Regions from separate parts of the Streptomyces albidicamelliae genome, predicted to be linked through region 2. Evidence: riboswitches for the same ligand, from Rfam matches in the RefSeq annotation. Region 2 holds a riboswitch; the other holds the start of a gene.

Region 1 (11,838 bases), 4.1 Mb from region 2:
AATTCGTCCGGGCCGAGCCCCGCCCGGTCGTTGAAGCCGACCTTCATCTCGACCTTGAACACGATCGGCGGGTGGTCGGGGTGCAGCCGGTTCCAGGCCGCGATGTTGTCGAGGCAGCCGCCGAGATCCTGGTTGCGGCTCTTGCCGTACAGCTCGTCGGGGGACTTCGCCGCCTCGCAGTTGTTGTTGTTCCCGAACGGGTTGCTGTGGCTGACCCGCCACCGGTGGGTGATGCTGTCCACGTACACATCCAGTTCCAGCAGCGAGGCGCCCGAGTCCAACGCCTGTGCGAAGTACGTGTACTTGGCCTTGTCGTACGCGTTGTGCGTGCCGATCGCCGTCGTCTCGGAGAACTTCGGCGACGCCGCGTGGGCGTTGCCCGGTGCCACCGCCAGTAAGGCGGCGGCGCCCACGAGCGCCGCCGTTCGTCTGATGCCGCGCATGCGTCAACTCCCCTTCGTTGTGGTCGAGTCGACGGCAGCGTAGGGGGGATCGGTTACCGTGCGGTAGCCCCGGGGAGGACATCGGTCCGCCGGGCCGGGGTCCGGTCAGCCGCGCAGGATCCGCGCGGCGCGCACCTCGCCGACCGGTTCGCCGTGACCGAGCACGGGGGCGGTCGCCAGTTCCGCGAGGATCCCGCCGTCGTCCACCGGGACGCCGAGCCGGCGCAGCGCGGCGACCAGGACGACCGGACGGGCCCTGGCGGAGCCGTCGGCGATCTTCAGGGCGACGGCCGAGCCGTCGGGGAGCGCCATCGCGTAGACGCCCTCCGCGCCGTCCTTCGCGACCGCGCCGGGCAGCGCCCGCAGCAGCCGGGTCACGTCCCGGCCGGTCCCGCCGACGTACTCGGGATGCCCGCCCATCGCCCGTGCGACGCGCCGTTCGAGGGAGCCGGGCGGGCTCGTCGCCAGCCGGGCGAACGCGCGCGCCAGTCCCCGGTAGCCGAGGGCGAACAGGGGTGCGCCGCAGCCGTCGACCCCGGTCGCGGCGACCTTCTCGCCGGCCAGGTCCTCGACGGTCTCCCGCAGGGCGCGCTGCAACGGGTGGCGCGGATCGAGGTAGGCGGCCGTGTCCCAGCCGTTGACGACACAGGTGGCGAGCATCGCGGCGTGCTTGCCCGAGCAGTTCATCGTCAGCGGCGCCGCGGTGCCGCCGGCCGCGAGGTGGGCGCGCAGCGCGGCCTCGCCGATGGGCAGCCCGGGCGTGCAGCGCAGGGCGTCCGTGCCGAGCCCGGCGCCCTTCAGGATCCGGCGCACGCCGTCGAGGTGGAAGGGCTCGCCGGAATGGCTGGCGCAGGCCAGCGCCAGCAGCTCGCCGTTCAGGGCGAGGCCGGCGCGCAGCATGCCGAGCGCCTGGAGCGGCTTGTTGGCGGAGCGGGGGAACATCGGGCGGTCCGGCTCACCGACGGCGAGCACGGTCCGCCCGCCGGGTCCGGTCGCGAGGACCGTTCCGTGGTGCACCGACTCCAGGAAGTCACCCCGCCGGACCTCGGCCACCAGCGCGTGCACAGCCCGCCCCCCTCCCGGCGCCCGCCCCTCGGCCCGCGCCCGTCAGCACTCGATGATGTTCACCGCGAGCCCGCCCCGCGCCGTCTCCTTGTACTTCACGGACATGTCCGCCCCGGTGTCCTTCATGGTCTTGATGACCTTGTCCAGCGACACCTTGTGGGAGCCGTCGCCGCGCATCGCCATCTTCGCGGCCGTGACCGCCTTCACCGCGGCCATGCCGTTGCGCTCGATGCAGGGGATCTGCACCAGGCCGCCGACCGGGTCGCAGGTCAGGCCGAGGTTGTGCTCCATACCGATCTCGGCGGCGTTCTCGACCTGCTCGGGCGAGCCGCCCAGGACCTCCGCGAGCGCGCCGGCCGCCATGGAGCAGGCGGAGCCGACCTCGCCCTGGCAGCCGACCTCGGCGCCGGAGATGGAGGCGTTCTCCTTGAACAGCATGCCGATCGCGCCGGCGGCGAGCAGGAAGCGGACCACGCCGTCCTCGTCGGCTCCGGGCACGAAGTTCATGTAGTAGTGCAGGACCGCCGGGATGATGCCCGCCGCGCCGTTCGTGGGGGCGGTGACGACCCGGCCGCCCGCCGCGTTCTCCTCGTTCACGGCCATCGCGTAGAGCGTGATCCACTCCATGGCGTGCGCCAGCGGGTCGCCCTCGGCGCGCAGCTGGCGGGCCGAGACGGCGGCGCGGCGGCGGACCTTCAGACCGCCGGGCAGGATGCCCTCGCGGGACATGCCGCGCTGGACGCACTCGCGCATGACACGCCATATCTCCAGCAGACCCGCCCGGATCTCGTCCTCGGTGCGCCAGGCGCGCTCGTTCTCCAGCATCAGCGAGGAGATCGACAGGCCGGTCTCCTTCGTCAGGCGCAGCAGCTCGTCGCCCGTGCGGAAGGGGTACTTCAGGACGGTGTCGTCCAGCTTGATGCGGTCCGCGCCGACCGCGTCCTCGTCCACGACGAAGCCGCCGCCGACCGAGTAGTACGTCTTGGACAGCAGCTCGTCGCCCGAGGCGTCGAACGCCCAGACCGTCATGCCGTTGGCGTGGTACGGCAGGGTCTTGCGGCGGTGCAGGACGAGGTCCCGGTCGAAGTCGAAGGCGATCTCGTGCTCGCCCAGCAGGGCGATCCGGCCCTCGGACCTGATCGCCTCCACGCGCGCGTCCGCCGTCTCGACGTCCACCGTGCGCGGCGAGTCGCCGGCCAGGCCGAGCAGGACGGCCTTGGGGGTGCCGTGTCCGTGTCCGGTCGCGCCCAGCGAGCCGTACAGCTCGGTGCGGACCGCGGACACCTTCTCCAGCAGCCCTTCGTTGCGCAGGCGGCGGGCGAACATCCGCGCCGCACGCATCGGGCCGACCGTGTGGGAGCTGGACGGGCCGATGCCGATCGAGAACAGGTCGAAGACCGAGATGGCCACGGTCACTCCTCAAAAAAGCTACAGCGGGTGGTGGGGCACCCCTGGCGGGTGCCCCACCGGGGACTACTTGTTCAGGCCCGCGTAGAGCGGGTGCTTGTCGGCGAGCGCCTGCACGCGCGCCTTGAGGGCCTCGACGTCGTACGACGGCTTCAGCGCCTCGGCGATCACGTCCGCGACCTCGGCGAAGTCCTCGGCCGTGAAGCCGCGGGTGGCGAGGGCGGGCGTGCCGATCCGCAGACCCGAGGTGACCATCGGGGGCCGCGGGTCGTTCGGGACGGCGTTGCGGTTGACCGTGATGCCGACCTCGTGGAGACGGTCCTCGGCCTGCTGCCCGTCCAGCTCGGACTCACGCAGATCCACCAGGATCAGGTGCACGTCCGTGCCGCCGGAGAGCACGTTCACCCCGGCCTCGCGGGCGTCGGGCGCCGTCAGGCGCTCGGCGAGGATGCGGGCACCCTCCACCGTACGACGCTGGCGCTCCTTGAACTCCTCCGAGGCGGCGACCTTGAAGGAGACCGCCTTGGCCGCGATCACGTGCTCCAGGGGACCGCCCTGGAAGCCCGGGAAGACGGACGAGTTCAGCTTCTTGGCGAAGGCCTTCCTGGCGAGGATGATCCCGCCGCGCGGACCGCCGAGGGTCTTGTGCGTCGTGGAGGTGACCACGTCCGCGTGCTCGACCGGGTTCGGGTGCAGACCGGCGGCGACCAGACCCGCGAAGTGGGCCATGTCGACCCACAGGTACGCCTCGACCTCGTCGGCGATCCGGCGGAACTCGGCGAAGTCCAGCTGGCGCGGGTACGCCGACCAGCCCGCGATGATCACCTTCGGGCGGTGCTCCTTGGCGAGCCGCTCGACCTCGGCCATGTCGACCAGGCCGGAGTCGTCCACGTGGTACGCGACCACGTTGAACTGCTTGCCGGAGAAGTTCAGCCGCATGCCGTGGGTCAGGTGGCCGCCGTGCGCCAGGTCCAGGCCGAGGATCGTGTCCCCGGGCTGGGCCAGCGCGAACAGGGCCGCCTGGTTGGCGGAGGCGCCGGAGTGGGGCTGGACGTTCGCGTACTCGGCGCCGAACAGCTCCTTGATCCGGTCGATGGCGATCTGCTCGGCGACGTCGACGTGCTCGCAGCCGCCGTAGTAGCGGCGGCCCGGGTAGCCCTCGGCGTACTTGTTGGTGAGGACCGAGCCCTGGGCCTCCATCACCGCGAGCGGCGCGAAGTTCTCGGAGGCGATCATCTCCAGGGTGGACTGCTGGCGGCCGAGCTCGGCGTCGACCGCGGCGGCGATCTCCGGGTCCAGCTCGTGCAGGGGCGTGTTCAGGACGGTCATCGGGCTACGACTCCTCAGCCGGCGGTGTGGGCGGCGTACTCGTCGGCGGAGAGCAGGTCGGCCGGCTCGTCCGAGATGCGGACCTTGAACAGCCAGCCGCCCTCGAAGGGGGCGGAGTTGACCAGCGACGGGTCGTTGACGACGTCCTCGTTGATCTCGGTGATCTCGCCGGTCACCGGCGAGTACAGGTCGGAGACCGACTTCGTCGACTCCAGCTCACCGCAGGTCTCGCCCGCCTCCACGGTGGAGCCGACCTCGGGGAGCTGGGCGTAGACCACGTCGCCGAGCGCGTTGGCCGCGAACTCGGTGATGCCGACCGTCGAGACGCCGTCCTCGGCGGCCGACAGCCACTCGTGCTCCTTGCTGTAGCGCAGCTGCTGGGGGTTGCTCATGGCCTGAATTCTCCTGTACGCGCGGGAGTGCTGGTGAATGGGGTACCGCTGGGACGGTTCGCGGGCATGCGGAGGACGCGGGGGGTCGTGCGACCGGTGCGTTCCGCCGCCCAGTGTCTACTTCTGGCGCTTGTAGAAGGGCAGCGCCACGACCTCGTACGGCTCGTGGCTGCCCCGGATGTCCACGCCCACGCCCGCGCTGCCCGGCGCCGCGTGCGCGGCGTCGACGTAGGCCATGGCGATCGGCTTGCCCAGGGTGGGGGAGGGGGCGCCGGAGGTGACCTCGCCGATCACCTGGCCGCCCGCGACGACGGGGTATCCGGCGCGCGGCACCCGGCGGCCCTCGGCGATCAGGCCGACCAGGACCCGGGGCGGCTCGGCGGAGGCCCGCTCGGCGGCCGCGGCGAGCGCCTCGCGCCCGACGAAGTCGCCCTCCTTCTCGAACTTGACCACCCGGCCGAGCCCGGCGTCGAAGGGGGTCAGGGAGGTGGTCAGCTCGTGCCCGTACAGCGGCATGCCCGCCTCCAGGCGCAGCGTGTCCCGGCAGGACAGACCGCACGGCACCAGACCGGCGCCCTCGCCGGCCTCGGTCAGCGCCTGCCACAGCGCGACCGCGTGCTCCGGCTTCACGAACAGCTCGAAGCCGTCCTCGCCGGTGTAGCCGGTGCGGGCGATCAGCGCGGGCACGCCGGCGACCGTGCCGGGCAGGCCGGCGTAGTACTTCAGGCCGTCCAGGTCGGCGTCGGTGAGCGACTTCAGGATGCCGGGGGACTCCGGGCCCTGGACGGCGATCAGCGCGTAGGCGTCCCGGTCGTCGCGTACCTCCGCGTCGAAACCGGCGGCACGCTCGGTGAGCGCGTCCAGCACCACCTGGGCGTTCGAGGCGTTGGCCACGACCATGTACTCGGTCTCGGCGAGCCGGTAGACGATCAGGTCGTCCAGGATGCCGCCGTCGGCCTGGCAGATCATGGTGTAGCGGGCGCGGCCGACACCGACCGAGGCGATGTTGCCGACCAGGGCGTGGTTCAGCAGGGCGGCCGCTCCGGCGCCGGACACGGTGATCTCACCCATGTGGGAGAGGTCGAAGAGGCCGGCCCTGGTCCGCACGGCGAGGTGCTCGTCGCGCTCGGAGCCGTAGCGCAGGGGCATGTCCCAGCCGGCGAAGTCGGTCATCGTCGCACCGAGCGAGCGATGCACGGCATCGAGCGCGGTGAGACGGAGTTCAGTGCTGCTCATCGGGCGGTCGTCTCCCAGGACAGGAATGGGACGGGCGAGGAACGTTCCTCCCCATCTGTCATCGGAACCTGAGAGGTTCGCCACGACCGCCACAGGGACGATCACGGCTTGCACCGTGGGTGGGGCCGCTGTCGCAGCGGCCCGCTTTTCAGATGTGCCTCGCCCGCGCGGTAACGGGGCCTGAGAGATTCAAGGGAGGGACTTGCTCCTTCGGCGCCCCGGTGAAGACTGCCGGGGACTCTCCCGCGCGGATTCAAACGGCCGGTATGCAGTTGGCGGGCACATCATTGCACGCCGCGCCCCCACCCGTCAGGGCCGCAATCTGTAACCGACCTGTGGCAGTACGCGCACCCAACCGCATTACCTTCTCTTTACATTTGGCGGGCAAAGGGGTTACCGAACCCACAGGGGAGGACGATCACGGTGAACAGGACCTCGGCCTACGCCGCCACCACCGGCATCGCGGTGCCGAAGCAGCCTTCCGCGCCAGCCCGTGAGCGCGCCGCGGCCCGCTCCGTCCCGGTCGTCCGCGACCTGCGCGACCGCGCCGGCCGCAGCCCGCACGCCCTGCTCTTCGGCCCGGCCGACCTCGTGGTGATCACCGGCCTGCCCGGCAGCGGCAAGTCCACCCTCATGCACCGCACGGTCACCGGCCACCGCGTCGACTCCCAGGACACCCGCGACCGCTGGGACACCAAGGTCCCGCGCGGGCTCCCGTACGCGCTCTACCGCCCGCTGGTCCGCCTCGCCCACTACACGGGACTCCGCCGGGCCCTGCGCACCGGCGAGGGCGTCGTCGTGCACGACTGCGGCACCCAGCCGTGGGTGCGCGCCTGGCTGGCCCGCGAGGCCCGGCGCCGCGGCGGCACCCTGCACCTGCTCCTCCTCGACGTCCCGCCCGGCACGGCCAGGGCGGGGCAGCGCGAGCGCGGCCGGGGCGTGTCCCGCTACGCCTTCCGCCGCCACCGCCGTACGGCCGAGCGCCTGCTGCGCGCCGTGGAGAAGGGGGAGCTGCCCGCCGGCTGCGGTTCGGCGGTGCTGCTGGACCGGGACGCGGCGGACGTCCTGAGCCGCGTGGGCTTCACTCGGTGAGGCGCTGTCACAGCCACCCGCTAGCCTTCTGGCTCACAGCAGTGGTCACCAGCAGGCGGTAGGCAGATGGACTTCCCGGCGGACATCAGCGCGGACTTCCCGGCACAGGCGCACCCCCACCCGCACGGCGGCTGGCCGGGCAACGAACTGGAGGAGGTGCTCTCGGCCTCCCTCGGCATGCCCGAGGCCGGCGGCCGGATCGTCGAGGTCCTCGGCCGGAGCTTCCTGTGGATCCCCCTGCCCCACGGCGGAGGCCCGGACAGCGGCCCGCTCGACCTGCCCACGACCGAGATCGACGGCCAGGTGTACGTCCCGGTGTTCAGCTCCGAGGAGCAGCTCCGCCAGGTGGCCGGCTCCCACATGTCGTTCACCGTCGCCCCGGCCGTGGAGTTCGCCCGGGGCCTGCCCCCGCAGGCGGGCCTGGTCGTGAACCCCGGGGGCGTCGTCGGCGTGCCGCTGCCGCCCGAGGCGGTCGCCGAGCTGTGCCGGGCCGGCCGCACCCCGCTCGACGGACTCAGCACCGGCGGCCGGGTCCGGCTCTTCGAGCCCGACTGGCAGGACGACCCGGTCGACTTCCTCGCCGCCGCCTCCGCCGAGTTCGCGCAGACCGGCGTGGTGCTCACCGCCCGCCGCTGCCTCGCCGCGATCGAGACGGCCGACCCGGTGATGTTCGTGGGCGTCGAACTCTCCCAGTGGGAGGGCGACCTGCGCGCGCTGCCGCTGGAGGCCCTGGGCCGGGCCCTCGGCAAAGTCCCGGTCAAGTGGCCGGTCAACCTCGTCCTGCTGGACGTCGCCCAGGACCCGGTCGCCGACTGGCTGAAGACCCACGTCCGCCCCTTCCACCAGTACGGTCACTAGACCCGGCGCGGGCGCGGGCCACCTCGCGAGCACGGGGCCGCGTCCGGCGGGCGCCGCCGCCGCGTGGCGCGTGGCCCCACCACCGACCCGCACCCGCGCACGAACACGAGGCCCCGGGCTCCTGGGCGCTTAAGCTGTCCCCACACGCGGGGAAACAATCGGAGGGGCGGTAAGACAGGTGAGCGCGAGCCCAAGCGGCAGCGTGGAAAGCATGCTGCGCCAGGTCACGCCCGGACGCTATGACGCCTACGAGGCCCTGCTCCGCGCTCTCGCCACCCCGTCCTCCGGCCAGATCTGGATGCTCCTGTGGCACGGCCAGGCCGGCTCCCCGGACGCCCAGTACGGGGACATGGAGGTCGACGGCTTCCACTACGCCCCCTGTGTCACCTCCGCCCAGGAGCTGTCGGCCAGCGGCTGGAACCGCTCGTACGAAGTGGTCGACGGGCTCGACGTGGCCCGCACCCTCTACCCGGACCACTACGGCCTCTGGCTCAACCCGCACGCCCGGGGCGGCGGCGTCGGCATCCCCTGGCTGGACCTGCGCCGCATCGCCACCGGACTGGACCGGCAGCCCGCCGGCCCGCTGCGGCTCGCCGAACCCACCATCGAGATCCCGCAGTTCTACGCCCTGCTCGCGCAGAACGCCCACCGCACCCCGGCCCTGCGCTCCCTGCGCCGCGCCTGGGTGCAGCCGGCGCTGGGGGCGCCGTACCTCGCTCTCGGCCTGGACGTGTACGACACCTCGCCCGCCGCGGTCGACTCGGTCCGCGGGATGATGCAGCAGTCCGTCGGGGCGGTCCCGGAGGGGCTGCCGGTGTCGACGGTCGCGATGACCGACGAGTACGACCCGGTGGTGATGTGGATGCGGGCCAACGCGCGCCCGTTCTACGACCGCGAGGCCCACGCCGCCCCGCCCCAGCCCCAGTTGCAGGCCGCCCCGCAGTCGCAGGCGCCGGCCGCGGGATACGGCTATCCGCCGGTGCACGGCGGCTTCTGATCAACTCGTCCCGGCGCCCCGCTCTTGGCGCCGGAATGCAGGATTTGCGCGGGCCGACCGCTTCTGCGCGCGTAGACGTCAGCCGCACGCACCAAATCGCGCAAATTCCCCGTTCCGTCACAACTGGCCCGCGTCCGAGAGCCGTTACCCACTGTTCGGATAACGGAATCCCCCGCACTGCATCACGGTTGCGCATACTTTCGCCGTCACATCTGGCGGGTGATCGCGGCCACGCTGAAGACTCGCGACTCAGACACGAGGCCGAGGCCCCGTGATCGATGGCAAGTCGACAAAGCCGCAATCCGCGGCAGGCGCAGGCCGGTCACCACCGGCGAGAGGGGTCGCTCACCGTGACCGCACCGATCGAGACCACCGGGGCGGCAGCCGAGGCACAGCCGGAGGCTGTGCTCGCGGGTGCCGGTAAGGGGCAGATCGAGGGTCGTTCTCTGGGTCAGATCGCCTGGACCCGGTTCAAGAAGGACAAGGTCGCCGTCGCCGGCGGCGTCATCGTGATCCTGCTGATCCTCCTCGCGATCCTCTCGCGCCCCCTCCAGGCCGCCCTGGGGCTCGACCCCAACGCCTTCAACCAGGACCTGATCACCCCGGACACCTCGCTGCCCAAGGGCAGTTGGGGCGGCATGAGCGCGGACCACCCGCTCGGCGTGGACCCGAAGTTCGGGCGTGACATCGCCACCCGCGTCCTGGAGGGCTCCTGGGTGTCGCTGGTGGTCGCCTTCGGCGCCACCATCCTGTCCAACGTGATCGGCGCGATCATGGGCGTCATCGCCGGCTACTACGGCGGCCGCGTCGACAACGTGATCAGCCGGCTGATGGACACGTTCCTGGCCTTCCCCCTCCTGCTGTTCGCCATCGCCATCTCCGCGACCCTGCAGGGCGGCGCGTTCGGCCTCAACGGGCTCCCGCTCCACCTGAGCGTGCTCATCTTCGTCATCGGCTTCTTCAACTGGCCCTACCTGGGCCGGATCGTCCGCGGGCAGACCCTCGCCCTGCGGGAGCGCGAGTTCGTCGACGCCTCCCGCGGCATGGGTGCCAAGGCCCCGTACATCCTGTTCCGGGAGCTGATGCCCAACCTGGTCGGCCCGATCATCGTCTACTCGACGCTGCTCATCCCGACCAACATCCTCTTCGAGGCGTCCCTGAGCTTCCTCGGCGTCGGCATCCAGCCCCCGCAGGCGTCCTGGGGCGGCATGCTCCGCGAAGCGGTCACGTACTACCAGGTCGACCCGCAGTACATGATCGTTCCCGGACTCGCCATCTTCGTGACCGTCCTGGCCTTCAACCTGCTGGGTGACGGTCTCCGCGATGCTCTCGACCCACGCAGCCGCTGACGCCGGCGGCGGAGAGCCCGAAAAGTTTCCAACAATGGAGGGGAAAGCGCCCATCATGCGAAGGTCAGCGCTGGCCGCGATCGCGGCCATCGGCTCCGTCAGCCTGCTTCTTGCGGGTTGCAGCAAGGCCGATGACAACAAGAACGAGAACGGCACCAAGTCGGCCGGGGCCAACGCCGCGACCAAGGACGTCGTCAACGCCTCCGACAAGAAGGGCGGGACGCTCACCTACGAGCTGTCCGACGTCCCGGACTCGTTCGACCCGGGCAACACGTACTACGCGTACATGTACAACCTCAGCCGGCTGTACGCCCGCCCGCTGATGACGTTCCAGCCCGGCGCCGGCGAGAAGGGCAACACCCTCGTCCCGGACCTCGCCGCGAGCAAGGGCGTCCCGAGCGACGGCGGCAAGACCTGGACGTACAAGCTGCGTGCGGGCCTGAAGTACGAGGACGGCACGGCGATCACGTCGAAGGACGTCAAGTACGCCGTCGAGCGCTCGAACTTCGCGCGTGACGTGCTCTCCCTCGGCCCGAACTACTTCCAGCAGTTCATGGCCGACGGCGACAAGTACAAGGGCCCCTACAAGGACAAGAGCGGCAAGGGCCTGTCCTCCATCGAGACGCCGGACGACACCACGATCGTCTTCCACCTGAAGCAGGCCTTCCAGGAGTTCGACTACCTGGTCGCCGCCCCGCAGACGGCGCCGGTGCCCCAGGCGAAGGACAAGGGCGTCGACTACGTCAAGAACATCGTGTCCTCCGGCTCCTACAAGTTCCAGAGCTACGAGGACGGCAAGCAGGCCGTGCTCGTGCGCAACGACAAGTGGGACGCGAAGACCGACCCGCTGCGCAAGCAGCTGCCGGAGAAGATCGTCGTCAAGCTGAAGGTCAACCCGGAGACCATCGACCAGGACGTCCTCGCCGGCGACGCGATCGACCTGGCCGGTACGGGTGTCCAGGCCTCCACGCAGGCCAAGGTGCTCACCGACGCCGACAAGAAGGCCAACACCGACAACACCTACGGTGGCCGCCTGGTCTACATGGCGATCAACACCACGGTGAAGCCGTTCGACAAGGTCGAGTGCCGCAAGGCCGTGCAGTTCGCGATCGACAAGGTCTCGGTGCAGACCGCCGAGGGCGGCCCGATCCGCGGTGACATCGCCTCCACGGTCCTGCCTCCGGACATCCCGGGCTACGAGAAGGCCGACGCCTACGCGACCGCCGGCAACAAGGGCGACGTCGCCAAGGCCAAGGAGCAGCTCAAGGCCTGCGGCAAGTCGTCGATCTCGACGAACATCTCGGCCCGTTCGGACCGTCCGCAGGAGATCGACGCCGCCACGGCGATCATCAACTCGCTGAAGAAGGTCGGCATCAACGCCAGCCTGAAGCAGTTCCCGTCGGGCAAGTACTTCACCGACTACGCGGGTGTGCCGAAGTTCACCAAGAAGCAGAACATCGGCCTGGAGATGATGCAGTGGGGTGCCGACTGGCCCTCCGGCTACGGCTTCCTGCAGCAGATCCTGAACGGCAAGGCGATCAGCCAGTCGGGTAACACGAACCTGTCGCAGTACGACAACAAGGACGTCAACACCCTGCTGGGCAAGGCGATCGGCACGCAGGACGACGCCGCGCGCAACAGCCTCTACACGCAGATCGACAAGAAGACGA
Region 2 (11,838 bases):
GCAAGCCGCAGGACCTGGAGCCGGCGCTGAACATTCCTGGAGGCGTGGTGCAGACCCTGGAGAAGGAGCAGGCCACGGTGACCGTCGAACGGTCCGACAAGATCGTCGTGGATGCCTTGCGGCACGTGAAGCGGCCTGACTACGCTCGGTCGTCCTCCCAGTGAACCGGTGGTGCATGGGGGACGTCAGGCAGGGGCATGAGGTTGCGGGGGGTCGGCGCACCGAAGAGGTGGCGCGTGGTGGAAACTGTCTGGTGGTTACGGACGTTGTGAAGATGTCCGGCTCGGCCGGTGTAGGCAATCAGGGTTCGTCCTGCCCCACGGGCGGGTCTGTTTCGGTCAAGGGGAATCGCCCGTGAAGTTGTTTGCGAAGTTGTTCGGCAAGAGCGCGCGAGAGGGCAGCGACAACGCGACCGCTCGCCATCGCGCGCAGCCTGACCAGGAAGGACAGCGTCCGCTGTTCCGCGACCAGGTCGCTGGTCCGGGCGGTGACATTTCGGGTGGTCAGGGCGCGGCGTCTGTTGACCCTGCCCAGTCCGGCGGCATAGGTTTCGGGCAACCGTCAACCTCAGGTGCGGGTGGAGGGTTCGCCTCCGGTCCGTACGCGTCCAACGCCCCGGGTGGGCAGCCGCGGCAGGAGGATCCGTCGATGTCGGCCCTGGTGTGTACGAGGTGCGGTAACCGCAACGCGGAGAACGCTCGCTTCTGCTCCAACTGCGGTGCGCCGCTGCGTCCCGGTGTGGCGCCCGAGCGCGCCTCCGAGACGACGTCCACGATCTCGATCTCGGGTATCGAGGCCTACGAGGCGGAGGCGACCGGCCAGACCCCGCTGCCGATGCTGTCGCCCGAGGCGCAGGCCGCGGTGGACGCGCTGCCGCTGGGCTCGGCGCTGCTGGTGGTGCGCCGCGGTCCGAACTCGGGCAGCCGCTTCCTGCTGGACAGCGACCTGACCACGGCCGGACGCCACCCGCAGAGCGACATCTTCCTGGACGACGTGACGGTCTCCCGCCGGCACGTGGAGTTCCGGCGCTCCCCGGACGGCTCGTTCACCGTGGCCGACGTGGGCAGCCTGAACGGCACGTACGTCAACCGGGAGCGGATCGACCAGGTCGCCCTGTCGAACGGTGACGAGGTGCAGATCGGCAAGTACCGGCTGGTGTTCTACGCGAGCCGGCACGGCATCTGACCCGCCCCCGGACCGGCGTCCGGGGGGAACCCCAGGGAAGGTCCATGCTTCACACACCGAGCGGCGGTGCCGGAAGCGGTACCGCCGCCAGGGACAGCGGGCTGATGAGCATCGGCGCGGTGCTGAACGCGTTGCGTGACGAGTTCCCCGAGGTCACCATCTCCAAGATCCGTTTCCTGGAGGCCGAGGGGCTCATCGAGCCGCAGCGGACCCCGTCGGGGTACCGCAAGTTCAGCGCCGGGGACGTCGAGCGCCTCGGCCATGTCCTGCGGATGCAGCGGGACCACTATCTGCCGCTCAAGGTGATCCGCGAGCACTTGGACGCGATGGAGCGGGGCGAGGCCGTCCCGCTGCCCCTGGTGGGGCGCCAGCGCACCGGGGACGACGTGCCCGTACGGGCCGAGGGGCCCACGGTGGCCCGGGTCGGCCGCGCCGAGCTGCTCGCGGCGGCGGACATCGACGAGGGCGAGCTGAAGGAGTGGGAGTCCTACGGGCTCCTCGCTCCGCTGGAGGACGGGGCGTACGAGGCGGAGGCCGTCACCGTGGCCGCGCTCGTCGCCGAGCTGGGCCGGTTCGGCATCGAGCCGCGCCACCTTCGGGTGATGAAGGCAGCCGCCGACCGGGAGGCCGGCCTCGTCGACCAGGTGGTGGCCCCGCTCAGGCGCCACCGCAATCCGCAGACCAGGGCACATGCCGAGGCCCGTACGAAGGAGCTGGCCGCGCTCACGGTGCGGCTGCACGCCGCTCTGGTGCAGACCGCCCTCGGTGTGCGGCTGCCCTGAGGCGGGGACGAGGCCGCAGGCGGCCGGATCGGCCACCTGTTCCCGGCCCGACTACCCAAACATCCCGGGCACGGCCTAGGGTTGCTGTGTGAACGAGCTCGATGTCGTAGGTGTCCGGGTCGAAATGCCCTCCAACCAACCGATCGTGCTCCTGCGCGAAGTGGGGGGCGACCGTTACCTCCCCATCTGGATCGGACCGGGGGAGGCGACGGCGATCGCTTTCGCCCAGCAGGGCATGGCGCCCGCGCGACCGCTGACCCACGATCTGTTCAAGGACGTGCTGGAGGCCGTCGGCCAGGAGCTGACCGAGGTGCGCATCACCGATCTGCGGGAAGGCGTCTTCTACGCGGAGCTGGTCTTCGCCAGCGGCGTCGAGGTCAGTGCCCGTCCCTCCGATGCCATAGCGCTGGCCCTGCGCACCGGGACGCCGATCTACGGCAGTGACACGGTGCTGGACGACGCGGGTATCGCCATTCCGGACGAGCAGGAGGACGAGGTGGAGAAGTTCCGCGAGTTCCTCGACCAGATCTCGCCCGAGGACTTCGGCACCAGCAGCCAGTGAGCGGCGGACGCGGCGGCCGGCTCGACGGAACGAGGGCCGGCCGGTCGGCGTGTGCGAGCGGATCGCGGGCATTTGCCACCGGCCATTGAGAGCGTCCTACGGCCCGGCGCGAGCGCATTCGGCTAGCCTTTCCCCGCGGTGGGGCACGGAAAACCACTCCTAGGGTGATTATCACTCGGCGTGCCGAGTGTGGCGATCGTTGACGCACCCCTGGTGACTGCCTACCGTCGAGAAGGCAGGTCAAGGACGGAGGTCGGCGTGAGAACGAGCGGCGACGGTACGGCTGGGGGTGCCCCCGGACGCGGTCTGGGGGAGAGCGGTCCGTACCCTTCCCCGAGCTCTCAGCTGCGTTCGAACAGGGGTCATCCCCATTCCGGCAGCGCGGTCGACAACGCTCCGCAGCGACCGACGGCGGTGCCGAACGGCGGAGGGGCGGCGTCCATGACGTCCGAGGAGATCGGTTACCGCGGGCCCACGGCCTGCGCGGCCGCCGGCATCACCTACCGGCAGCTCGACTACTGGGCCCGTACCGGCCTCGTCGAGCCGAGTGTGCGGCCCGCGTACGGGTCGGGCACCCAGCGTCTGTACAGCTTCCGGGACGTCGTCGTCCTGAAGATCGTCAAGCGGTTCCTCGACACGGGTGTCTCGCTGCAGAACATCCGCACGGCCGTCCAGCACCTGCGGGAACGCGGTTTCCGCGACCTGGAGCGGATGACGCTGATGAGCGACGGGGCGACCGTGTACGAGTGCACCTCGCCGGACGAGGTCCATGCCCTGCTCCAGGGCGGTCAGGGCATCTTCGGGATCGCGGTCGGCGTGGTGTGGCGGGACGTGGAGAGCGCGCTCTCCCAGTTGCACGGGGAGCGCGTCGACACGGGCGAGACCCTCGTCGGTCACAACCCCGCGGACGAGCTGGCGCGGCGCCGCAACCGCGCGGTCTGACCTCGGCGCCGGCGGGCGCGCCCGGGGGCGTCACCGCATTGTCAGTGTCGTGGTGCAGCATCGGAGATGTGAGAAACGCGCCCACGATCCTGCATCTCGACATGGATGCCTTCTTCGCCTCGGTGGAGCAGGCGTCCAAGCCGAGCCTGCGCGGGAAGGCGGTCGTCGTGGGCGGGCTCGGACCGCGCGGGGTGGTGGCGACCGCGTCGTACGAGGCCCGGGTGTTCGGGGTCAACTCGGCGATGCCCATGGCCCAGGCGCGCCGGAGGGCCCCCAACGCCGCCTATCTGGTGCCGCGCTTCACCGTGTACCGGTCGATCAGCGAGCAGGTGATGGCGCTGCTGCGGGAGCTGTCGCCGCTGGTGGAGCCGCTCAGCCTGGACGAGGCGTTCGTGGATCTGGAGGCCGGGGGGACGGCCTGGGACGAGGAGTCGGCGCGGCTGGCCGGGGTGCGGCTGCGCGCGGACATCCGGGCGGTCACCGGGCTCACCGGGTCGGTGGGGCTCGCCGCCTCCAAGATGCTCGCGAAGATCGCCTCCGAGCAGGCCAAGCCGGACGGCCTGGTGCTCATCGAACCGGGGACCGAGCGGGCACTGCTGGCGCCGATGACGGTCCGGACGCTGCCGGGGGTCGGACCTGCCACCGGGGACCATCTGCGCAGAGCCGGGATCACCACGGTCGAGGAGCTCGCCGAGGCGGGGGAGGACGAGCTGGTCCGCCTGCTCGGCAAGGCGCACGGGCACGCGCTGTACGCGATGGCGCTGGCGCACGACGACCGGCCCGTGGTGGCCGAGCGGGAGGCCAAGTCGGTGTCGGTCGAGGACACCTACGACGTGGACATCCACGACCGGCTGCGGGTGGGGCTCGAGGTGCAGCGGCTGGCCGACCGCTGCGTGGGGCGGCTGCGCGGCGCGGGGCTGTCGGGGCGGACCATCGTGCTCAAGGTGCGGCGGTACGACTTCTCGACGCTCACCCGCTCCGAGACGCTGCGGGGGCCGACGGACGACCCGGCGGTGATCCGGGAGGCGGCCGCGCGGCTGTTGGAGGCGGTGGACACGACGGGCGGGGTGCGGCTGCTCGGTGTGGGGGTCACGGGGCTCGCGGACTACACCCAGGAGGACCTGTTCGCGCAGGCGGCGCAGCCGCACTCCGCGGGGGCGGTGGAGGCCGCGCCGGTGGCGGCCGTCGCCGAGGCGGTGCCGGAGCCGGAGGAGCCGGCCGAGCGGCACTGGCGCGCGGGGCAGGACGTACGGCACACGGAGTACGGGCCCGGCTGGGTGCAGGGCAGCGGGCTGGGGCGGGTCACGGTGCGCTTCGAGACTCCGCAGTCGCCTCCGGGGCGGGTGCGGACGTTCTCGGTCGGGGACCCCGCGCTGGAGGCGGGTGAGCCGCTGCCGCTGGTCCTGGACCCGGGCCTGACCCTCTCGCCCACCCGTCCCACCCCGCCGAGCGGCCACATCGCCGTGCCGGGTGCGGGCTGACGCACGGGTGCACCCGGGGCCCGGCGCGCGCACCGCGGGGGTGCCGTCGGCCGGTGTGCCGCCCGCGACGGTTGCCGGGCGTTTGTGCCGCCCGCGACGGTGCCGGGCGTTCGCGGGCAGGCGGCCGCGGACGTGCCGTACCCAGCGGCGCGGGGGCGTGGAGGTGTTCGGATGGGTGGGGCCGGGAGAGGGAAGGAGCCGGCGTCAGGGTTCTTCCGAGCCTGCCAGCTTGCCGAAGTCGTGGTCGGGGAACGTGTGGGGCGGAGCCACGTCGAGGCCGTAGTGGTGGTAGAGCTGGAGTTCCTGCTCGGGGGAGAGATGGCGGCCGACACCGAAGTCGGGGGCGTCCTTGATGAGCGCGCGGTCGAAGGGGACCCGGAGGGCACCCTCGATCAGCTCGCTGGGCTCCAGGGGGACGAAGGCGTCCCGGGAGAACAGGCCGGTGCGTATGGCCGCCCACTCGGGCACACCGGTGGCGTCGTCGAGGTACACCTCGTCGATGGTGCCGATCTTGGTGCCATTGCGGTCGAACGCCTTGCGGCCGATCAGGTTGCGCGGATCGATGTCGGTCAGCACGGTCCCTCTCCCTCCACTTGGTCGCAACTCATCCGTAAGCACTACAAAAGAGCACATTCAAGGAGGCGGCCACTCGAAGCCCCGGGCGTTGACCTCGCTGGTAGGCTGACAGCGGCTGCTGACCCCGTGCGGGAGAGTCCTCCGACCATCCTCGGAGGCGCCGAAGGAGCAAATCCTCCCCGGAATCTCTCAGGCCCACGTACCGCACGGACGAGGTCACTCTGGAAAGCAGGGCGGATGTCGACGGCGTCCGCCCTCACCGACGGTGAAAGCCGGCGTCCGCGGACGTCCGGTGAAGCTCTCAGGTTGAGATGACAGAGGGGGAGGCCGTCGGGGTATCCGTACCGGGGTGCCCCTCGAAGGTCGCGTCAGACCAGGAGGCCTCCGCAATGACCGCCCATCGCACCCCGCTCGCCGAGCTCGAAGCCGGCATTCCCTTCGAGCAGCGCCACATCGGCCCCGACCACGAGGCGCGGGCCAAGATGCTCGCGCACGTCGGCTACGGCTCCCTCGACGACCTGACCGCCGCCGCGGTCCCGGACGTGATCAAGAACGCCGACGCGCTGGACCTGCCGGGTGCCCGCACCGAGGCCGAGGTGCTCGCCGAGCTGCGCTCGCTCGCCGACCGCAACCAGGTCCTCGGCTCCATGATCGGGCTCGGTTACTACGGCACCTTCACCCCGCCGGTCATCCTGCGCAACGTCATGGAGAACCCGGCCTGGTACACCGCCTACACGCCGTACCAGCCGGAGATCTCCCAGGGCCGTCTGGAGGCCCTGCTGAACTTCCAGACGATGGTCGCCGAGCTGACCGGCCTGCCCACCTCCGGCGCCTCCCTGCTGGACGAGGGCACCGCCGCCGCCGAGGCGATGGCGCTGTCCCGGCGCATGGGCAAGAACAAGAAGGGCCTCTTCCTGATCGACGCGGACGCGCTGCCGCAGACGATCGCCGTGATCGAGACCCGTGCCGAGCCGACCGGTGTCGAGGTCGTCGTCGCCGACCTCAGCGACGGCATCCCGGCGGACCTCGCCGCCCGTGAGATCAACGGCGTACTGCTGCAGTACCCGGGCGCCTCCGGAGCCGTACGCGACCTCAAGCCGGTCATCGACCGGGCGCACGAGCTCGGCGCCCTCGTCACCGTGGCCGCCGACCTGCTGGCCCTGACCCTGCTGACCTCGCCGGGCGAGCTGGGCGCGGACATCGCCGTCGGCACCACCCAGCGCTTCGGCGTACCGATGGGCTTCGGCGGTCCGCACGCCGGCTACATGGCCGTCCACGAGAAGTTCGCGCGCAGCCTGCCCGGCCGCCTCGTCGGTGTCTCCGTCGACGCCGACGGCCACAAGGCCTACCGCCTCGCGCTCCAGACGCGTGAGCAGCACATCCGCCGGGAGAAGGCCACCAGCAACATCTGCACCGCGCAGGTCCTGCTCGCGGTGATGGCCGGCATGTACGCCGTCTACCACGGCCCCGAGGGACTGCGGACCATCGCCCGCCGCACCCACCGCTACGCCTCCCTCCTCGCCGCGGGCCTGCGCGCCGGCGGGATCGAGATCGTCCACGGCGCGTACTTCGACACGCTCACCGCGCGCGTGCCCGGCAAGGCCGCCGAGGTCGTCGCCGCCGCCCGGGACAACGGGGTCAACGTGCGTGCGGTCGACGCCGACCACGTCTCCCTCGCCTGCGACGAGACCACCAACCGCGCGCAGCTCGCCGCCGTCTGGTCCGCCTTCGGTGTGGACGCCGACATCGAGGCGCTGGACGCGACGGCCGAGGACACCCTGCCCGAGGCGCGGCTGCGCACCGACGACTACCTGACCCACCCGGTCTTCCACGAGCACCGCTCCGAGACCGCGATGCTGCGCTACCTGCGCAAGCTCGCCGACCGCGACTACGCGCTCGACCGCGGCATGATCCCGCTGGGCTCCTGCACCATGAAGCTCAACGCGACCACCGAAATGGAGCCGGTCACCTGGCCCGAGTTCGGCCAGCTGCACCCCTTCGTGCCCGCCGAGCAGGCCGAGGGCTACCTCACGCTCATCCGCGAGCTGGAGGAGCGTCTCGCCGAGGTCACCGGCTACGACAAGGTCTCCCTCCAGCCGAACGCCGGTTCGCAGGGCGAGCTCGCCGGTCTGCTGGCCGTCCGCGGCTACCACCGGGCCAACGGTGACGAGCAGCGCACCATCTGCCTCATCCCGTCCTCCGCGCACGGCACCAACGCGGCGAGCGCCGTGATGGCCGGCATGAAGGTCGTCGTCGTCAAGACCGCCGAGGACGGCGAGATCGACGTCGAGGACCTGCGCGCCAAGATCGAGAAGCACCGTGACGAGCTGTCCGTGCTGATGATCACCTACCCCTCCACGCACGGTGTGTTCGAGGAGCACGTCGCCGACATCTGTGCCCAGGTGCACGAGGCCGGCGGTCAGGTGTACGTCGACGGCGCCAACCTCAACGCGCTGGTCGGCCTCGCCAAGCCGGGTCACTTCGGCGGTGACGTCTCCCACCTGAACCTGCACAAGACCTTCTGCATCCCGCACGGTGGCGGTGGCCCCGGCGTCGGCCCGGTCGCGGTCCGCGAGCACCTGGCGCCGTACCTGCCGAACCACCCGCTCCAGCCGGCGGCCGGCCCCGAGACGGGCGTCGGCCCGATCTCGGCGGCGCCGTGGGGCAGCGCGGGCATCCTGCCCATCTCGTGGGCGTACGTCCGCCTGATGGGCGGCGAGGGCCTCAAGCGGGCCACCCAGGTCGCCGTGCTCTCGGCGAACTACGTCGCCAAGCGCCTCGAGCCGCACTTCCCGGTCCTCTACACCGGTCCCGGCAACCTGGTCGCGCACGAGTGCATCATCGACCTGCGCCCGCTCACGAAGGCGACCGGCGTGAGCGTGGACGACGTGGCCAAGCGCCTGATCGACTACGGCTTCCACGCGCCGACGATGTCCTTCCCGGTGGCCGGCACGCTGATGATCGAGCCCACCGAGTCGGAGGACCTCATCGAGCTGGACCGTTTCTGCGACGCGATGATCGCCATCCGCGCCGAGATCGAGAAGGTCGCCGCCGGCGAGTGGCCGGCGGAGGACAACCCGCTGGCGAACGCCCCGCACACCGCTGCCGCGCTCGGCGGTGAGTGGACGCACGCCTACAGCCGCGAGGACGCCGTCTTCCCGGCCGGCGTCTCGGCCGCCGACAAGTACTGGCCCCCGGTGCGCCGTATCGACCAGGCCTTCGGCGACCGCAACCTGGTGTGCTCCTGCCCGCCGCTGGACGCGTACGAGGACTGAGCGAACCCGACGGCCGAAGGCCCCGCCCGGAATCCGGGCGGGGCCTTCGGGCTTCCTACGCCGTCGCCAGGGCGACCTCGGTGGACTTGATCAGGGCGATGACGTCGGAGCCCACGAAGAGCCCGAGGTCGCCGGCCGCGTCCTTGGTGATCGCGGCGGTGAGTTCGCCCCCGGCCATGGAGACCCTCACGGTGGCCATGACCTCGCCGAGCAGGAGCTGGGTGACCGTGCCCGGGACCTGGTTGCGGATCGACAGGCCCTCGGTGCGGCTGGTGGCGAGGGCGACCTCGGTCGACTTCACCAGGGCGCGCACCTCGGAGCCCGGGGCGAGGCCGAGCTCCTCGACGGCCTCCAGCGTGATGGCCGCCGTGAGGTTCTGCCCGCCGGTCAGCCGGACCTTCACGGTCGCCATGACCTCGCCCGGCCGCACCTCGGTGACGGTGCCGGGAAGCTGATTGCGGATGCTCAGAGTCATGGGCCCTCACCGTAGTGGGGGAAGGCGTTCAGGCCGGGTATGCGTGCGTCTGCGTCGCCTTGACCGTCGCCCAGACCGGTGCACCCGGATGGAGACCGAGTTCGGCGGCGGCCACCGTGGTCAGGTCCGCGGCCAGGGGCAGCTCACCGGCCAGGTCGGCGCGGATCTGGTCGCCGTGGGTCTCCAGTCCGGTGACCTCGCAGCGCCACAGGTTCCGTGCGCTCGCGCCCGTGGGCCGGTCGCGGAACAGGGTCACGGCGGACGGCGGGAACGCCACGAACACCGGCCCGGACAGGTCTTCCGTGGTGGTGATCGAGGGGCCGGCGTCGAGCCGTACCGTGTGCCGGTCGGCGCGTCCGCGGTAGAGGTTGAGGCCGACGAGCTGGGCGATGTAGTCCGTGCGTGGATGACGGGCGATGTCGGAGGGGGTGCCCTGCTGGACGACCCGGCCGTGCTCGACGACCACCAGCCGGTCCGCGAGCACCATGGCGTCCAGCGGGTCGTGGGTGACCAGCACGGCGACCGCCTCGAACGCGGCCAGGTGGCGGCGGAGCTGGGCGCGGACCTCCAGACGGGTGCGGGCGTCCAGTGCGGCCAGCGGTTCGTCCAGCAGTAGCAGCCGGGGGCGGGTGGCCAGGGCGCGGGCGACCGCCACACGCTGGGCCTGGCCGCCGGAGAGCCGGCGGGGCTTGGCACCGGCGTGGTCGGCGAGCCCCATCCGGTCCAGCCACGCGGCGGCCTGGGCGCGGGCCTCCGCCTTGCCCACGCCCTGGCAGCGGGGGCCGAAGGCCACGTTGTCCAGCGCGGACAGGTGCGGGAAGAGCAGGTAGTCCTGGAAGACGACGCCGACCGGACGGTTCTCCGGGGGCGTGCGCTCCAGGGCGCTGCCGTCCAGGCGCAGGTGTCCGGCGCTGAGCGGGACGAGGCCGGCGAGGGCGCGCAGGGCCGTGGTCTTGCCCGCGCCGTTGGGCCCGAGGAGGGCGACGACCTCCCCGGGGACGGCCGTCAGGGCCACGTCCAGGCGGAAGGCGGAGCGCTCGACGACGAGGTGGGCGTCGAGGCCGGCGTCACCTGCGAGGGGCTCCCGCGGTGGGGCGGCGGCCACGGAGTGTTCCCGTACGGTTTCCGCGTCCCGTCCGCCGGAGGATCCGGCGTCGTCGGCCGTCCTGGAATGCGGATTGCTCATGATGTCGTCATCCAGCGGTCGCGCAGGCCGGCCAGTACCGTGATGGACACGGCCAGCAGGACCAGGCTCAGGGCGATGGCGGCCTCCGGGTCGTTCTGCAGGGCGAGGTAGACCGCCAGGGGCATGGTCTGGGTGCGGCCGGGGAAGTTGCCGGCGAAGGTGATCGTCGCGCCGAACTCGCCGAGCGCGCGGGCCCAGGCGAGCACGGAGCCCGCCGCGACACCGGGGGCGATCAGGGGCAGCGTGACCCGGCGGAACGCGGTGAACCGGGACGCGCCGAGCGTGGTGGCCGCCTCCTCGTAGCGCGGGTCGGCCGCGCGCAGCGTGCCCTCGACGCTGATGACCAGGAACGGCATCGCGACGAACGCCTCCGCGATCACCACGCCAGCGGTGGTGAAGGGCAGGGTGATCCCGAACCAGGAGTCGAGCCACTGGCCGACCACCCCGTTGCGGCCGAGGGCCAGGAGCAGGGCCACACCGCCGACCACCGGGGGCAGGACCAGGGGGAGCGTCACCAGGGCGCGCACGAGACCGCGGCCGGGGAACTCGGTGCGGGCCAGCAGCCAGGCCAGCGGCACGCCCAGGACGAGGCTGACGGCCGTGGCGGCGGTGGCGGTGATCAGGGACAGCTGCAGCGCCTGCCACACCTCGGGGCTGGTCAGCTGTTCCGGCAGGCTGCGCCAGGGCGCCCGCAGCAGCAGCGCGAGCAGCGGCAGGAGCAGGAACACCAGGGCGATCAGGCCCGGCAGGAGCAGTGGCAGGGGCACCCCGCGCCGGCCCCCGTGCCGGCGCGGCGGCGCCGCGGCCGGCCCGTGCGGGGGCCGGCCGCGGCGCCGGGCTCGTCGAGCCGGGTCACGGCTTGAGGAACCCGGCCTTGCTCAGCACCTGCTGCCCTTCGGCGGACTGCACGAGGGCGATGAACGCCTTGGCGGTCTCAGCGTGCTCGGCGTTCTTCAGCAGGGCGATCGGGTAGTCGTTGATGGCCTTGGCCGACTCGGGGAACTCCACGCCTTCCACCTTGCCACCCGCGGCCTTCACGTCGGTCTTGTAGACGACGGCGGCGTCGGCCTCCTTCAGCTGCACCTTGTTCAGGGCGCCCTTGACGTCCTGCTCGTAGGAGACCGGGGTGAGCTTGAGGCCGCCGGCGTCCAGGGCCTTCTGCGCGGCGGCGCCGCACGGCACGGTCTTGTCGCACAGGACGACCTTCAGGCCGGACTTGGTGAGGTCCTTCAGGGAGGCCACCTTGTGCGGGTTGCCCGGCACGGTGGCGATCTCCAGCTGGTTGCGGACGAACGTGGCCGGAGCGCCGACCGCGTCCTTCTTGTCCGTCACGATCGCCATGGTCTTGGGGCTCGCGGCGGCGAAGACGTCCGC

What was found. A riboswitch is a leader RNA that binds a small molecule or an ion and turns the genes downstream of it on or off. The one in region 2 is predicted to bind glycine.
Region 1: another riboswitch for glycine. It lies ahead of gcvT (glycine cleavage system aminomethyltransferase GcvT); the one in region 2 lies ahead of gcvP (aminomethyl-transferring glycine dehydrogenase).

What each region holds. Positions count from the first base shown of each region.
Region 1 covers NZ_CP106795.1:5,745,112-5,756,949, forward strand. Annotated here, with positions in the region: gene N8I86_RS26365 (Ca2+-dependent phosphoinositide-specific phospholipase C) at 1-443, opposite strand, end outside; gene N8I86_RS26370 (asparaginase) at 549-1,508, opposite strand; gene N8I86_RS26375 (L-serine ammonia-lyase) at 1,551-2,918, opposite strand; gene glyA (serine hydroxymethyltransferase) at 2,982-4,244, opposite strand; gene gcvH (glycine cleavage system protein GcvH) at 4,259-4,636, opposite strand; gene gcvT (glycine cleavage system aminomethyltransferase GcvT) at 4,754-5,872, opposite strand; glycine riboswitch at 5,918-6,030, opposite strand; glycine riboswitch at 6,031-6,128, opposite strand; gene N8I86_RS26395 (ATP-binding protein) at 6,290-6,964, shown strand; gene N8I86_RS26400 (enhanced serine sensitivity protein SseB) at 7,031-7,822, shown strand; gene N8I86_RS26405 (enhanced serine sensitivity protein SseB C-terminal domain-containing protein) at 8,034-8,819, shown strand; gene N8I86_RS26410 (ABC transporter permease) at 9,170-10,168, shown strand; gene N8I86_RS26415 (ABC transporter substrate-binding protein) at 10,224-11,838, shown strand, end outside.
Region 2 covers NZ_CP106795.1:1,620,279-1,632,116, reverse strand. Annotated here, with positions in the region: partial or broken gene N8I86_RS07620 (DUF881 domain-containing protein) at 1-164, shown strand, start outside; gene N8I86_RS07615 (FHA domain-containing protein) at 355-1,185, shown strand; gene ftsR (transcriptional regulator FtsR) at 1,230-1,967, shown strand; gene N8I86_RS07605 (bifunctional nuclease family protein) at 2,056-2,529, shown strand; gene N8I86_RS07600 (MerR family transcriptional regulator) at 2,788-3,471, shown strand; gene N8I86_RS07595 (DNA polymerase IV) at 3,540-4,952, shown strand; gene N8I86_RS07590 (PRC-barrel domain-containing protein) at 5,157-5,528, opposite strand; glycine riboswitch at 5,648-5,743, shown strand; gene gcvP (aminomethyl-transferring glycine dehydrogenase) at 5,918-8,803, shown strand; gene N8I86_RS07580 (TOBE domain-containing protein) at 8,859-9,278, opposite strand; gene N8I86_RS07575 (ABC transporter ATP-binding protein) at 9,307-10,464, opposite strand; gene N8I86_RS07570 (ABC transporter permease) at 10,461-11,231, opposite strand; gene modA (molybdate ABC transporter substrate-binding protein) at 11,317-11,838, opposite strand, start outside.